Regions from separate parts of the Citrobacter sp. RHB25-C09 genome, predicted to be linked through region 2. Evidence: predicted binding sites of a transcription regulator. Region 2 holds the regulator's gene; each other region holds the start of a gene.
What was found. The regulator Fur, encoded in region 2, represses iron uptake genes when iron is present. The targets are predictions, from matches to a motif close to ATAATAATGAGAACNACTATCAA.
Positions count from the first base shown of each region.

Region 1: a site for Fur is predicted at 2,914-2,936, ahead of sufA (Fe-S cluster assembly scaffold SufA). Genes of this name have one in related genera too.
Region 3: a site for Fur is predicted at 2,384-2,406, ahead of feoA (ferrous iron transporter A). Genes of this name have one in related genera too.

Region 1 covers NZ_CP057483.1:1,986,493-1,991,496, forward strand. The annotation lists gene HVY19_RS09235 (FAD-binding and (Fe-S)-binding domain-containing protein) at 1-1,751, shown strand, start outside; gene menI (1,4-dihydroxy-2-naphthoyl-CoA hydrolase) at 1,748-2,158, shown strand; gene HVY19_RS09245 (YdiH family protein) at 2,259-2,447, shown strand; gene sufA (Fe-S cluster assembly scaffold SufA) at 2,976-3,344, shown strand; gene sufB (Fe-S cluster assembly protein SufB) at 3,353-4,840, shown strand; gene sufC (Fe-S cluster assembly ATPase SufC) at 4,850-5,004, shown strand, end outside.
Region 2 covers NZ_CP057483.1:1,408,739-1,413,742, reverse strand. The annotation lists gene seqA (replication initiation negative regulator SeqA) at 1-348, opposite strand, end outside; gene ybfF (esterase) at 546-1,319, shown strand; gene ybfE (LexA regulated protein) at 1,448-1,741, shown strand; gene fldA (flavodoxin FldA) at 1,891-2,421, shown strand; gene fur (ferric iron uptake transcriptional regulator) at 2,702-3,148, shown strand; gene chiQ (ChiQ/YbfN family lipoprotein) at 3,248-3,580, opposite strand; gene chiP (chitoporin) at 3,630-5,004, opposite strand, start outside.
Region 3 covers NZ_CP057483.1:341,293-346,296, forward strand. The annotation lists gene feoB (Fe(2+) transporter permease subunit FeoB) at 1-2,027, opposite strand, end outside; gene feoA (ferrous iron transporter A) at 2,046-2,273, opposite strand; gene HVY19_RS01520 (Tex family protein) at 2,645-4,969, opposite strand.

The sequences.
Region 1 (5,004 bases), 580 kb from region 2:
TTGCTGAGTTTCGTGCCCTGCTGGATGGTCACGGGCTGAGCTACGGCATGTTTGGTCACGTTGATGCCGGGGTATTGCACGTGCGCCCGGCGCTGGACATGTGCGATCCGCAGCAGGAAATGCTGATGCAGCAGATTTCCGATGAAGTGGTTGCGTTGACGGCAAAATATGGTGGTCTGTTGTGGGGCGAGCATGGTAAAGGCTTCCGTGCGGAATACAGTCCGGCCTTTTTTGGCGATACGCTTTATGGCGAACTTCGTAAAGTGAAGGCGGCGTTTGATCCTCATAATCGCCTGAACCCCGGTAAAATTTGTCCGCCCGAAGGGCTTGACGCACCGATGATGAAGGTCGATGCGGTTAAGCGGGGGACGTACGACAGGCAAATCCCACTGGCGGTACGCCAGACCTGGCGCGGGGCGATGGAGTGTAACGGCAACGGTCTGTGCTTTAACTTCGACGCGAAAAGCCCGATGTGTCCGTCGATGAAAATCAGCCTCAACCGTATCCACTCACCGAAAGGACGCGCGACACTGGTGCGCGAATGGTTACGTCTGCTGGCCGATCGTGGCATTGACCCGGTACGACTGGAGAACGCGCTATCGGAGAAACGCCCCAGTCTGCGCACGCTGATTGCGCGCACCCGCAATACGTGGCATGCCAATAAAGGGGAATATGATTTCTCCCACGAGGTGAAAGAGGCGATGTCCGGCTGTCTGGCCTGTAAGGCGTGCTCAACGCAGTGTCCAATCAAAATAGACGTACCGGAATTCCGTTCGCGCTTCCTGCAGCTTTATCACACGCGCTACTTACGTCCGCTACGCGACCATCTGGTGGCGACGGTTGAAACCTATGCACCGCTGATGGCGCGCGCGCCGAAAACCTTTAACTTCTTTATTAACCAACCTCTGGTGCGCAAGCTTTCGGCAAAACATATAGGCATGGTGGATCTGCCGCTGCTGTCGACGCCTTCACTGCAACAGCAACTGGTGGGGCATCGCTCGGCTAACATGACGCTGGAGCAGCTTGAGGCATTACCGGCTGAACAGAAAGCCAGGACGGTGCTGGTAGTGCAGGACCCGTTCACCAGCTATTACGATGCGCAGGTCGTTGCCGACTTCGTTCGTCTGGTGGAAAAACTGGGGTTACAGCCCGTTCTGTTGCCATTCTCTCCTAACGGTAAGGCGCAGCATATTAAAGGTTTCCTGACCCGTTTTGCGAAGACGGCTAAAAAGACTTCTGAATTTTTGAATCGTGTCGCCCAACTGGGGATGCCGATGGTGGGGGTCGATCCCGCGTTGGTGCTCTGCTACCGTGATGAATATAAGCTGGCGTTAGGCGAGCAGCGCGGGGACTTCCACGTGCAGTTGGCGAATGAATGGTTATCGACGGTGCTGGCTTCCCACGAAACGCGCGAGCTCAGCGGTGAGTCCTGGTACTTCTTCGGCCACTGTACTGAAGTGACCGCATTGCCTGGGGCACCCGCGCAGTGGGCGACAATATTTGCCCGCTTCGGTGCGAAACTGGAAAACGTCAGCGTGGGCTGCTGTGGCATGGCGGGAACTTATGGCCATGAGGCAAAAAATCATGCCAGCTCGCTGGGCATCTACGAGCTGTCATGGCACCAGGCCATGGAGCGACTGCCGCGAAATCGTTGTCTGGCAACAGGCTATTCGTGTCGTAGCCAGGTGAAACGTGTTGAGGGCACCGGAGTGCGTCATCCCGTTCAGGCATTACTGGAGATAATTGGATGATCTGGAAACGTGAAGTCACCCTTGAGGCGCTCAACGCCATGGGGGAAGGCAATATGGTGGGGTTGTTGGATATTCGCTTCGAGCATATTGGCGATGATACGCTGGAGGCCTCCATGCCGGTTGACTCGCGAACTAAACAGCCGTTTGGTCTACTCCACGGCGGTGCGTCTGTCGTGCTGGCAGAAAGCCTTGGTTCAGTAGCCGGTTATCTCTGTACCGAGGGGGGGCAGAGGGTTGTCGGTCTGGAGGTCAATGCCAACCACGTGCGCTCTGCGCGTGAAGGGCGAGTGAAAGGGGTTTGTCAGGCGATTCATACAGGCTCCCGCCACCAGGTCTGGCAAATCGATATCTATGACGATCGGCAAAGGCTTTGCTGCACGTCAAGGTTAACGACGGCTATTGTGTGACGTTGTCACGTAAAAAAGTGTGATCAGTATTGCTTTTGGTCATAATCTGCACAGGAAAAGGTGATATACTGTGCAGGTTAAGACCAAAAGTGAGGACAATATGACTAGCCAACTCGATCCGGCCCAACTGGCAATTGAATTTTTACGCCGCGATACCACCCAACTTTCTCCTGCCCAATACCTCAAAAAGCTAAAACAGTTAGAGCTGGAATTTACTGACCTGCTGACGCTGTCTTCTACAGAATTAAAAGAAGAGATCTATTTTGCCTGGCGCCTGGGCGTCCATTGATTGTGGCTGACGCACAAATCATAAAATTGGCCGCGTAATGCGGCTTTTTTATTTTTTAATCACCTGAATTGGATTGGAAAAAAAACAAAACGCAATTTGTGTTAAAAGCGCCTCTCCCGGAAATGAGACTATTCCTATCGCCCCTTCAAGAGCTAAGCCATGATGAGTGCCGGAGATAAGCGCCGGATGGGGCGGGAACCCTTAAGGCTATTTGCGGATAACCTTAAGGGTTTTTTATTTGTGATGCTCATACCTTTTGTAGTCACTCCTATCTTTGAAATAGTCATTTTCTATACATCTTTACGCAATCGACCACTCCTGCCGATGAATCCTTCTTAATCCATTATTTTTCAATGCATTGAACAATTGTGTTCCGTCCGGTAATCCCGCAGAGCAGGGTCTATGCTTAATTAAAGTGCTCAAAATGGGTGAATTAACCGAATGACCCTGTTGTTGAGGGGTTGAAGTGATAATCATTATCACTAACATGATGTTATCGCCCGATGGCTCATAACGCGAGGTCACTGTATGGAATTGCACTCAGGAACATTTAATCCGGATGATTTTGCCTGGCGCGGATTAACGCTAACGCCTGCGGCAGCAGCGCATATCCGTGAACTGGTTGCCAAACAACCCGGAATGCTTGGCGTACGTTTAGGCGTCAAACAGACAGGTTGTGCGGGCTTTGGCTACGTGCTGGGCACGGTCAGTGAGCCGGAAAAAGACGATTTGTTGTTCGAGGCAGAGGGCGCAAAGCTGTATGTTCCGCTACAGGCCATGCCCTTTATCGACGGCACTGAAGTCGATTTTGTCCACGAAGGCTTAAACCAGTTATTCAAATTTAATAACCCGAAAGCCCAGAACGAGTGTGGCTGTGGCGAAAGCTTTGGGGTATAGGCGGTACTATGTCTCGAAATACTGAAGCAACAGATGATGTAAAAAGCTGGACCGGTGGCCCGTTGAATTACAAAGAAGGCTTTTTTACGCAACTGCAGACGGATGAGCTGGCGAAAGGCATCAATGAAGAGGTGGTGCGCGCCATTTCTGCGAAACGCAAAGAGCCAGAGTGGATGCTGGAATTTCGCCTGAACGCGTACCGGGCATGGGTCGAAATGGAAGAGCCGCACTGGCTAAAAGCGCAGTACAACACCCTTAATTATCAGGATTACAGCTACTATTCCGCGCCTTCGTGCGGGAACTGCGATGATGCCTGTGAAACAGAACCCGGCGCTGTCCAGCAAACGGGGGCTAACGCCTTCCTCAGCAAAGAGGTGGAAGCCGCATTTGAGCAACTTGGCGTGCCGGTGCGGGAAGGACGAGAAGTGGCTGTAGATGCCATCTTTGACTCAGTGTCAGTGGCGACGACCTACCGGGAAAAACTGGCGGAACAGGGGATCATTTTCTGCTCTTTCGGTGAGGCGATTCACGATCATCCTGAGTTGGTGAAAAAATATCTCGGTACCGTCGTTCCTGGAAACGATAACTTCTTCGCGGCGCTCAATGCCGCTGTCGCCTCTGATGGCACCTTTATTTACGTGCCAAAAGGCGTGCGTTGCCCGATGGAGCTTTCAACCTATTTTCGCATTAACGCGGAAAAAACCGGTCAGTTTGAGCGTACCATCCTGGTGGCGGATGAAGGCAGCTATGTCAGTTATATCGAGGGCTGCTCGGCTCCCGTTCGCGACAGCTATCAACTGCACGCCGCGGTAGTGGAAGTGATCATTCATAAAGACGCTGAGGTGAAATACTCCACTGTCCAGAACTGGTTCCCTGGCGATAACAACACCGGCGGCATTTTGAACTTTGTCACCAAACGGGCGCTGTGCGAAGGCGAAAACAGCAAAATGTCGTGGACCCAGTCGGAAACCGGTTCGGCAATTACCTGGAAATACCCAAGCTGTATTCTGCGTGGTGACAACTCTATCGGTGAGTTCTACTCGGTGGCGCTCACCAGTGGGCACCAGCAGGCGGATACCGGCACCAAGATGATCCACATCGGTAAGAATACTAAATCGACCATTATCTCGAAGGGGATTTCCGCCGGGCACAGCCAGAACAGCTACCGTGGGCTGGTAAAAATCATGCCGACGGCGACCAATGCCCGCAACTTCACCCAGTGCGATTCCATGCTAATAGGTGCCGATTGCGGTGCGCACACGTTCCCCTACGTCGAATGCCGCAACAACAGCGCGCAGCTTGAGCACGAGGCGACAACGTCGCGCATTGGTGAAGATCAGTTGTTCTATTGCCTGCAACGCGGTATCAGCGAAGAAGATGCGATTTCGATGATCGTCAACGGCTTCTGTAAAGACGTGTTCTCTGAGTTGCCGCTAGAGTTTGCCGTCGAAGCGCAGAAACTCCTCGCCATAAGTCTCGAACACAGCGTCGGTTAAGGAATATACATGTTAAGTATTAAAGATTTACAGGTCAGCGTGGAAGATAAGGCGATTCTGCGTGGGTTGAGCCTTGAGGTTCGTCCTGGTGAAGTTCACGCCATTATGGGGCCCAATGGCTCAGGTAAAAGCACGCTTTCCGCAACGTTAGCCGGGCGCGAAGA
Region 2 (5,004 bases):
TCTGCCATGCAACGATTCCGTTGCATCGGCAAAGGCGTGCGGATCCAGTGAATAAAGTGTAGACAGTACCAGCATGAAGCGATTGACCGCTCTCTTCTGTTCTGCGTATTCGTCAGACAGAAGCATTTCACGCATGGCGCGCACTTTATCCTTTACAGGATTGACGGGTTTCGCTTCCACAGCCACAGGTTGCTGCGCGCGAACCTCTTTTGCCGCTGAGGCGACAGGCTGTGATGCGGCGGAAAACTTCAACATGCGCCGTAAAATTTCGGATGCGCTCTCGCCGATATGCTTGGTGTGGCTGGCAATATAGCTATAGAGTTCATCATCGACTTCAATCGTTTTCATCTTAATCCAGTGCGGTGTCTTATCTGAATACAAGTCGTCAGGATTATCTGAACACAGTGTAAAGGCAAATCCTGACAGCGGATAGCGTCAAACCTGGCTGAACGTAAAACTCGGAGTAAACCGTAATGGTTGCAGCCCAGTTGTAGAATGGTCAACATAATACCCTAACCCGACGAAGCGAAAAAAAGAACTTTGCCATGAAATTGAATATCCGAGCGCAATCTGCACAAAACCTGCACAATAATTCTCCCATCGTCCTGGTTCACGGTCTGTTTGGCAGTCTGGATAATCTCGGCGTCCTGGCGCGCGACCTGGTAAACGACCACGATGTTATTCAGGTCGACATGCGCAACCACGGCCTGTCGCCCCGCGATCCGCAAATGAACTACGCGGTTATGGCGCAGGATCTGCTGGATACGCTGGATGCCCAGCAGATCGACAAAGCCACCTTTATTGGTCACTCAATGGGTGGCAAAGCGGTAATGGCGCTGACCGCATTAGCACCGGAGCGAGTCGATAAGTTAGTGGCAATCGATATTGCGCCGGTGGATTACCCTGTCCGCCGCCACGATGAAATTTTCACGGCCATCAACGCGGTAACGGCATCGGAGGCGCAAACCCGGCAGCAGGCGGCTGTGGTGATGCGCGAGCATCTTAACGAAGAAGGGGTGATTCAGTTTTTGCTGAAATCCTGGGCTGACGGCGAGTGGCGCTTTAACGTTCCGGTGCTGTGGGAGCAATACCCGCATATCGTCGGCTGGGAGACAATCCCGGCCTGGGACCACCCGGCGCTGTTTATTCCCGGCGGCAACTCCCCTTATGTCACCGAAGCGTATCGCGCCGACCTGCTCGCCCAGTTTCCGCAGGCGCGAGCCCACGTGATTGCCGGTGCGGGTCACTGGGTACATGCAGAAAAGCCCGAGGCTGTCCTGCGCGCCATCCGTCGTTATCTGAACGACACGGCGAACTGATTAAAAACTCGGCGTCCGTGCGCGATTACGCGCGCGAACGTTGGCGCGCCCCACTCGCTGATGTATGATGGCGCGCTATCCATCCGGGCTGACGCCCGACTGATTGTTCCCCCGAAATCACCAGGATCATGGCCAAAGAACAAACGGACCGTACGACATTAGATCTGTTCGCGCACGAGCGTCGTCCGGGAAGACCCAAAACCAATCCGCTTTCGCGCGATGAACAGCTGCGCATTAATAAGCGTAACCAGCTAAAACGCGACAAAGTTCGTGGCCTTAAGCGTGTCGAACTTAAGCTCAACGCGGAAGCCGTTGACGCCTTAAACGAACTGGCAGAATCCCGTAACATAAGTCGCAGCGAGCTGATTGAAGAAATGCTGATGTCCCAACTGGCAGCCTTGCGCAGTCAGACTCAGGGCTAGAAACCTCACATCCTCCACTTTCGTGTAGCATGAAGTGCACTCCTGCACGTTTGCTATTTCCGCATACCTGACTGTTCTGCTATGATTGCCCTTATCTGTGGGCAATTCGCCCCAACCATTTCAATGAGTTTCAAGAGGTTACTTCACTCATGGCAATCACTGGCATCTTTTTCGGCAGCGACACCGGGAATACCGAAAATATCGCAAAAATGATTCAGAAACAGCTTGGTAAAGACGTTGCTGATGTTCATGACATTGCTAAAAGCAGCAAAGAAGACCTGGAAGGGTATGACATTCTGCTGCTCGGCATCCCAACCTGGTACTACGGCGAAGCGCAATGCGACTGGGATGACTTCTTTCCGACCCTCGAAGAAGTTGATTTCAATGGCAAACTGGTGGCTCTTTTCGGCTGTGGCGACCAGGAAGATTATGCAGAATACTTCTGCGACGCGTTAGGAACTATTCGCGACATCATTGAGCCGCGCGGCGCAACCATCGTGGGTCACTGGCCGACGGCGGGTTACCACTTCGAAGCGTCTAAAGGTCTGGCAGATGACGACCATTTTGTCGGTCTGGCCATTGATGAAGATCGCCAGCCGGAGTTGACCGCTGAGCGCGTGGAAAAATGGGTAAAACAGATTTCCGAAGAATTGCATCTCGACGAAATTATTAACGCCTGATGTTATGCGGCGTAAACATGGTTTGCGCCGCATCAATAGACAGAACCAATCAAAATAATTGCTACAAATTTGTAACTTCCTTGCCCATCCCTGTACAATATGCAGGAGTTATTAGGTGGCGCTCTCATTTCCAGGCAATACCTCGTTATTATTAACATTTGCCAGAGCCTTGCGGTTTTCATTTAGACACGGCAGTCCTATAATGAATCGCAATATCTCGAGTGCAATTTCTGTCACTTCTTGTATGAAGTGAATCGTTTAGCAACAGGACAGATTCCGCATGACTGACAACAATACCGCATTAAAGAAGGCTGGCCTGAAAGTAACGCTTCCACGTTTGAAAATTTTGGAAGTTCTTCAGGGCCCGGAAAACCATCACGTCAGTGCGGAAGATTTATACAAACGACTGATCGACATGGGTGAAGAAATTGGTCTGGCGACCGTTTATCGCGTGCTGAACCAGTTTGATGACGCCGGTATCGTAACCCGCCACAATTTTGAAGGCGGCAAATCCGTTTTTGAACTGACGCAGCAACATCATCACGATCACCTGATCTGCCTTGACTGTGGGAAAGTGATCGAGTTCAGCGACGATTCTATCGAAGCGCGCCAACGTGAGATCGCGTCAAAGCATGGTATTCGTTTAACGAACCATAGCCTCTATCTCTACGGGCACTGCGCCGAAGGCGATTGCCGCGAAGATGAACAGGCGCACAACGCGAAATAAGTCACTGTATTCATAAAAGCCAACCTTAGGGTTGGTTTTTTTATGCCCAATAAAAGACCCGCAGAAAATGCGGGTCTTTTGTCTGCCGAACAGTAAGCGTTACTGCGCGCTGTTTTTGGTACGAATTTCATTCCAGATTTTATCGCAATCAGCGTTAACTGCCTGACCGTTTCCGCTATGCGCAGCCTGAATACATTGCTGGTAATCCAGTACGCGCACGCTTTCCTGGTTGGCAAACGCCTGATGCTGTTTCTCTTTCCTCAGTACGTTTAACACGCTCTGGCAGGCTTCAATTTTCTCTGGTGAACCCTGCGCCGTGTTGATACAGGCGCTGTACGCTTCTTTCAAACGACTGTCTTCTTTCGGTGCGGTAGAAGGAGCGCAGGCCACCAGTCCGGATGCCATCGCGGCGACGAGTAACAGTTTTTTCATAGAACAGTCCTCAACAGAGCGGCAGGCACCAGGCCCGCCGCTGCTGGCATTAGAAGATGGTGAACGGGGCAATCACGATGAATTTCACGTCGCGCTCATCCTGGAAGATGTTGCCGTAGCCGCCGCCCCAGCTTGGAATATTGGAGTGGTTGTCGTACTCGGTGAAGTGCAGTTTAAACATGGTGCCTTTCGCACGACCATCCTGCAGGGTGTAGACCGCATCCAGACTGTAAGAAGATTCTTCAATCGTACGGTTTTTATCGTAGTACGCATCTGGATTGCTCTGCCAGGTAGACGGTTTAGCGTCCCAGGCGTAAACATAGGATGCACCGACAGCCCAACCCGGCAGGTTCCAGTTTTTCAGATCATACATCGCGCCGAAGAAGACCGCTTTTTCGCCGTTGGCGTTGAAGTCTGAGCGGTTATCCCACCAGATGTCCAGACGACCGTTTGAGGAGGAGTAAGTCGGGGTCATACGTTGCAGGAAGAAACCCTGCTGCCCTTCCGCTTTCACCCAGGTGCCTTCCAGACGCAGATCAACCACTTCAGCCACTTTGTAGCCGAAGGTCAACGCCTGCAGCCAGGCCGTACCATCATAGATATCGCTTGCAGTACGGTTATCAACCTTATCGCGCGCGCCGTAGAACTGGTAGCTGGTGGAGAATGGGTTACCGGCTAAATCAAACTTGTAGCTGGCTTTCGCAAAGTACTGATCGACATAGCCTTCAGACTGACCAAATGCTGCTTCCAGCACTAAGTCATTTTTAAAGTCATATTTCGCGCCGATGGAGTGCAGGTAATCCACCTTTGTGGTTCTGTCGCCCTGGTAGAACTTATCCATCTCGATATGCCACGGGGACTTATATTCGTTGGTCCACATGTAGGAGAAGCTCAGTGCGCCGGCATCACCATAGTCGAAGTTTGCGCCCGCTTCCGCACCCTGATAGGTCCCAGGCATAAAGCTCCAGTGCGGCGCTAACAGCGTTTGTCCGGTAGGCTGAATATAGCCAGCGCGCGCCCAGGCCGGGCCATATTTAAATTTCGCAGCCGCTTTATAGAGACTGATTCCGCTCTTGTCGCCGGAATAATCTTCGTCATAGCCTTTGTTCTTTTTCGAGAATGCAATTTCGTTTGGATGGCCGCTATCGCCGTTTTCTGCCATTTCGATGGCAGTGAAGGCCGCAACATCCAGGCCGAACATATCAGCCGCATAGCCGGACTGGAAATCCAGGTTGGCGTTCCAGGTGGCGTGAGAAAGATTGGTTTTGTATTTGTCGCCGTCGGTCACATCTTTACGGTCACGCTCACGCTGCCAGTAATAGATGCCGCCGGTCAGGGTTGAATCATCGATAAAGCCTTCGGCCTGTGCAGCAGGAGCAACAACCAGACCCGACAGTGCTGTGATACCGGCGATAGCCAACGCC
Region 3 (5,004 bases), 1.1 Mb from region 2:
GGTACATACAGCAGGACGAAGATCAGATAGCTGTAAGCCGCCGCCGCGCTGCCAAATTTCGCATCCATTACGCCCATCGCGCCGGTTGCCATTTCACCGTCGCCTTTGCTGGCTTCGATGGGGTTCGCCAGTACGCTCAGGCTAAAGGTGTCTTTCAGGCTCTGCCAGGTTTCATCCAGTGCACTCAGCAGCTCGTCGCCGAGGTTAAACTCCGCCGGATTGAATTCTTCTTCCTGAATATTTTCTGCGGTATACAGGGTATTCAGTGTACCGACCACCACTTCTTTCGCCATCGCCCCCGTAAACAGACCGACCGTAGCCTGCCAGTTGTCCTCATGAACGCCAATCGGCTTAAAGATTGGGGTGATGACGCGACTGACGGAGGCCAGCGCGGAGTCGTTAATATTGTCGACAATTTTGCCGCTCAACGAGAAGCTGTTGAAGGCGCTCAGGAAGATGCTGACGATGACGATCACTTTACCGGCTCGCAGAACAAACCCTTTCAGACGCTGCCAGGTCTGGATCACCAGGCTCTTGATATGTGGCACGTGGTAGACCGGCAGTTCCATCACAAACGGCGAGGCTTCGCCACGCATAATGGTGTGTTTGAGCATCAGGCCGGTCAGAACTGCCATCACAATGCCCAGCACGTAAAGTGAGAAAACCGCCAGCGCGCCGTTCTGGCCAAAAAACGCCGCCGCAAACACGGCGAAAATCGCCAGGCGCGCACCACAGGACATAAAGGGCGCCATCATGATCGTCATCAGGCGCTCACGCGGCGCATCCAGCGTACGTGCGCCCATCACCGACGGCACGTTGCAGCCAAAGCCGACGATCAGCGGCACGAACGATTTACCCGGCAGCCCCAGTGCCTGCATCAGGCGGTCCATCACAAACGCAGCGCGCGCCATGTAGCCGGAATCCTCAAGGAAGGAGAGGAACAGGTACATCATGCCGATCTGCGGCACCAGCGGCAGGACGGTATTGATACCGCCTCCAAGCCCTTGGGCGAGGAAAATCGTCAGCCAGTCCGGGAAGTGCAGGGTATAGCCAATCCACTGAATACCATGAATAAAGAGCGCCACGGAACCTGCGTCAAAAATCGGCGACAGGGCACCGCCGATGTTAATAGCCAGCAGGAACATCAGATACATCACAAACAGGAAGATCGGCAGACCCAGGAAACGGTTGAGGATGATTTTATCCACGGCCGTGGTAAAGCGGCTGGGCTCTGCCGTTAGGGTGTTGCTGACGACGTCACAGATTGCCGCGATGCATTGATAACGCGCATCGGCGATGTGCAGTGCCGGATCGTCCATCTCTTCGCTCAAGCGCGCCAGAGAGGCGTCTAACTGTTGGGCCGCATCGCCAGCGTATGCGCGACTGTAAATATCGCCTTCCAGCATTTGCAGGCCAAGCCAGCGGCGCTGTTGTTGCGGCATATCCTGCGCCATGGCTTTCGACAGGCTGTCAGCCTCACGCAGCAGTGGTTGGGCATAATGCACCAGCTCAACGTTTTCATTGGTACGGTGGCGGTCAATCGCCAGCTTCAGCGCTTCAATACCGCGACCACGGGTCGACACCAGCGGCACAACCGGGCAGCCGAGACGGGCAGAAAGGGCGTCGATATCAATGCGGATCTGTTGTTTCTCAGCAATATCGAGCATGTTGAGCGCGACAATGCATGGAATACCCAACTCCAGCAGTTGCAGAGTCAGGTAGAGGTTGCGTTCAAGGTTGGAGGCATCGACCACGTTGATCAGCAGGTCAGCGTCGCCGCTCAGAATATAGTGACAGGCAATCTGCTCATCCAGAGATGTCTGCGAAGAGATAGTGGTGAGCGAATAGGTACCGGGTAAATCGACCAGCGTGACCTGGTGATCCGTCGTGGAGAATTGTCCCTCTTTACGCTCGACCGTAACGCCTGCCCAGTTGCCTACGCGCTGACGTGCACCGGTCAACTGATTAAATAACGTCGTCTTGCCAGAATTAGGGTTACCAATTAAACCAATGGTTAATTTTTTCATCGTTATAGACTCACTGTATTAACAGGAAACCGCTTCCACTTCTAATAACGCCAGGTCTTTTTTACGCAATACCAGACTGACACGACGCGTTTCAATATGAACTGGGTCACCTAAAGGCGCCACGCGCACAACATTAAATGAGGAGCCTGGCAACATACCGAGGGAGAGCAATTTTTGACGGTATGCGGGACTAATTTCACGCGCGAAGCCGGTAATTTTCCACGCTGTATCTGGTGTAAATTGCATAAGAACCTACTTGTATCTCGCTAACTGGAGGATTAGCTCATGGGGCAAGGGGCGCGGCATGAGTCCAGGTAATTCGCCAACGAAGGGAAGATTAAATAATCAACAATACAATGATAATGAGAATGGTTTTTATCTTCAATAGAAGAAATGTGACGGAATGTAGGTTTAGATAATAATCTGCGTCATCTTTGATATGGCTCAAAAATTATTCAAGACACATGTAACGATTTAATGATTAATAATTACGGGTTGTTTGTTTGAATAAAGTTGCAACTGTTAATAAAGAGATAAATATATTAATTACCGGATGACAACGAAAACGCGTATTATCCGGCCTACACCACAATAGTGTGCGCAGGCCGGATCGCGTCTTAACGTTTTTTACCCATTGCCGCTGCCAGCGCATCCATCATCGCGCTGTTACCCGCTGGTTGCGCGTCACGTCCGCGCGGTTTTGCCGCTTTTGCTGCCGGACGATCGCTCCCGGTGTTGCCGCCGCCTCGACGCGCATTCGTTTCCCCTGGCTGCTCGTCCAGACGCATCGTCAGGGCAATACGCTTACGCTGCAGGTCAACCTCCAGCACTTTCACCTTCACAATGTCGCCTGCTTTCACCACGGTATGTGGATCTTCCACAAACTTGTTCGACAGTGACGAGATGTGAACGAGACCGTCCTGATGCACACCAATATCGACAAAGGCACCAAAGTTGGTGACGTTGGTGACTGCGCCTTCCAGAATCATTCCCGGCTGCAGGTCGTTCATGGTTTCTACGCCGTCGGCAAACTGCGCGGTTTTGAACTCAGGACGCGGGTCACGACCCGGTTTTTCCAGCTCTTTGATGATGTCGGAAACGGTCGGTACGCCGAACTTCTCGTCGGTAAAATCGACCGCTTTCAGATGACGCAGTTCGCTACTGTTACCCATCAGGTCTTTCAGTGCCTGCTGGGTGGCCGCCAGAATACGTTCTACCACCGGGTACGCTTCCGGGTGAACGGTGGAGGCGTCCAACGGGTTATCGCCGTGGTTAATGCGCAGGAAGCCGGCACACTGTTCGAAGGCTTTTGGCCCCAGGCGGCTAACTTTCAGCAGTTGCTGACGATTCTGGAACTGGCCGTTTTCATCGCGCCAGGCGACGATATTCTGCGCCATCATGCGGGTCAGGCCGGCCACACGGGTGAGCAGCGGAACGGAGGCGGTGTTCAGGTCAACGCCAACGGCGTTCACACAATCTTCCACAACCGCGTCCAGCTTACGGGCCAGTTGCGTCTGGCTGACGTCATGCTGATACTGACCGACACCGATTGACTTCGGATCGATTTTCACCAGCTCCGCCAGCGGATCCTGTAAACGACGGGCAATGGAAACGGCACCACGCAGCGAAACGTCGAGATCCGGGAATTCCTGGGCCGCCAGTTCAGATGCGGAGTAAACAGATGCGCCAGCTTCACTGACGATCACTTTCTGTGCCGTCACTTTCGGGAACTGCTTCTGCACGTCGAGGAAGAAACGCTCGGTTTCGCGTGAAGCCGTACCGTTCCCTATTGCGACCAGTTCGACATGGTATTTTTCGCACAGTGCAGCGACGACCACGGCCGCTTTTGCTGCCTGCCCGGTATGGGGGTAAATGGTGTCGGTGGCGACCAGTTTCCCGGTGCCGTCCACCACGGCCACTTTGACGCCGGTGCGCAGGCCGGGATCGAGGCCCATGGTGGCGCGAAGGCCAGCCGGTGCGGCCATCAGCAGATCGTGCAGGTTGCGGGCGAAGACGTTAATCGCTTCGTCTTCCGCACGTTCACGTACGGTGCCCATCAGCTCGGTTTCGAGATGCATAAGCACTTTAATACGCCATGTCCAGCTCACCACCCCTTTACGCCAGCTATCCGCCAGCGCGTTGTTCAGACGCAGTCCGAGGTGATCCATGATGATCTGTTCGCAGTGACTCTCTTTCGGTGGCTCATCAAACTGCGGATCGGCATTCAATGAAAGCTGTAATATGCCTTCGTTACGACCACGGAACATCGCCAGCGCACGGTGAGACGGGACGCTGGCGATCGGTTCGTGATGGTCGAAGTAATCGCGGAATTTTGCCCCTTCCTCTTCTTTGCCGCTGACGACGGTGGCGACCAGATGCGCATTCTTCCACAGGTAATCACGCACTTTTGCCAGCAGGGCGGCATCTTCAGCAAAGCGCTCCATCAGGATGTAGCGTGCGCCGTCGAGAGCCGCTTTGGTATCAGCAACGCCTTTCTCGGCGTCGATAAATTTCGCCGCTTCTGTTTCCGGGTCGTGAGAGGGGTCAGTCCACAGCAGGTCGGCCAGCGGTTCCAGTCCGGCTTCAATGGCAATTTGCCCACGGGTGCGACGTTTGGGTTTATACGGGAGATAGAGGTCTTCAAGCTCGGTCTTACTTAGCGTGCCGTTGATGGCGTTGGCCAGTTCATCGGTCAGTTTGCCTTGCTCGGTAATGGATTTGAGAATGGCCTGGCGGCGCTCTTCCAGTTCACGCAGGTAGCCCAGTCGGGTTTCCAGATTACGCAACTGTGTATCATCCAGACCCCCGGTGATTTCCTTACGATAACGTGCGATAAACGGCACGGTATTCCCTTCGTCAAGCAGGCGAACGGCAGCGTTGACCTGTTCGGCGCGAGCCTGAATTTCACCCGCAATAATGCGGCAGAAAGAATCATTCATCATGGATAGGTTTCATCTACTGAGTAAATATCAGGGCA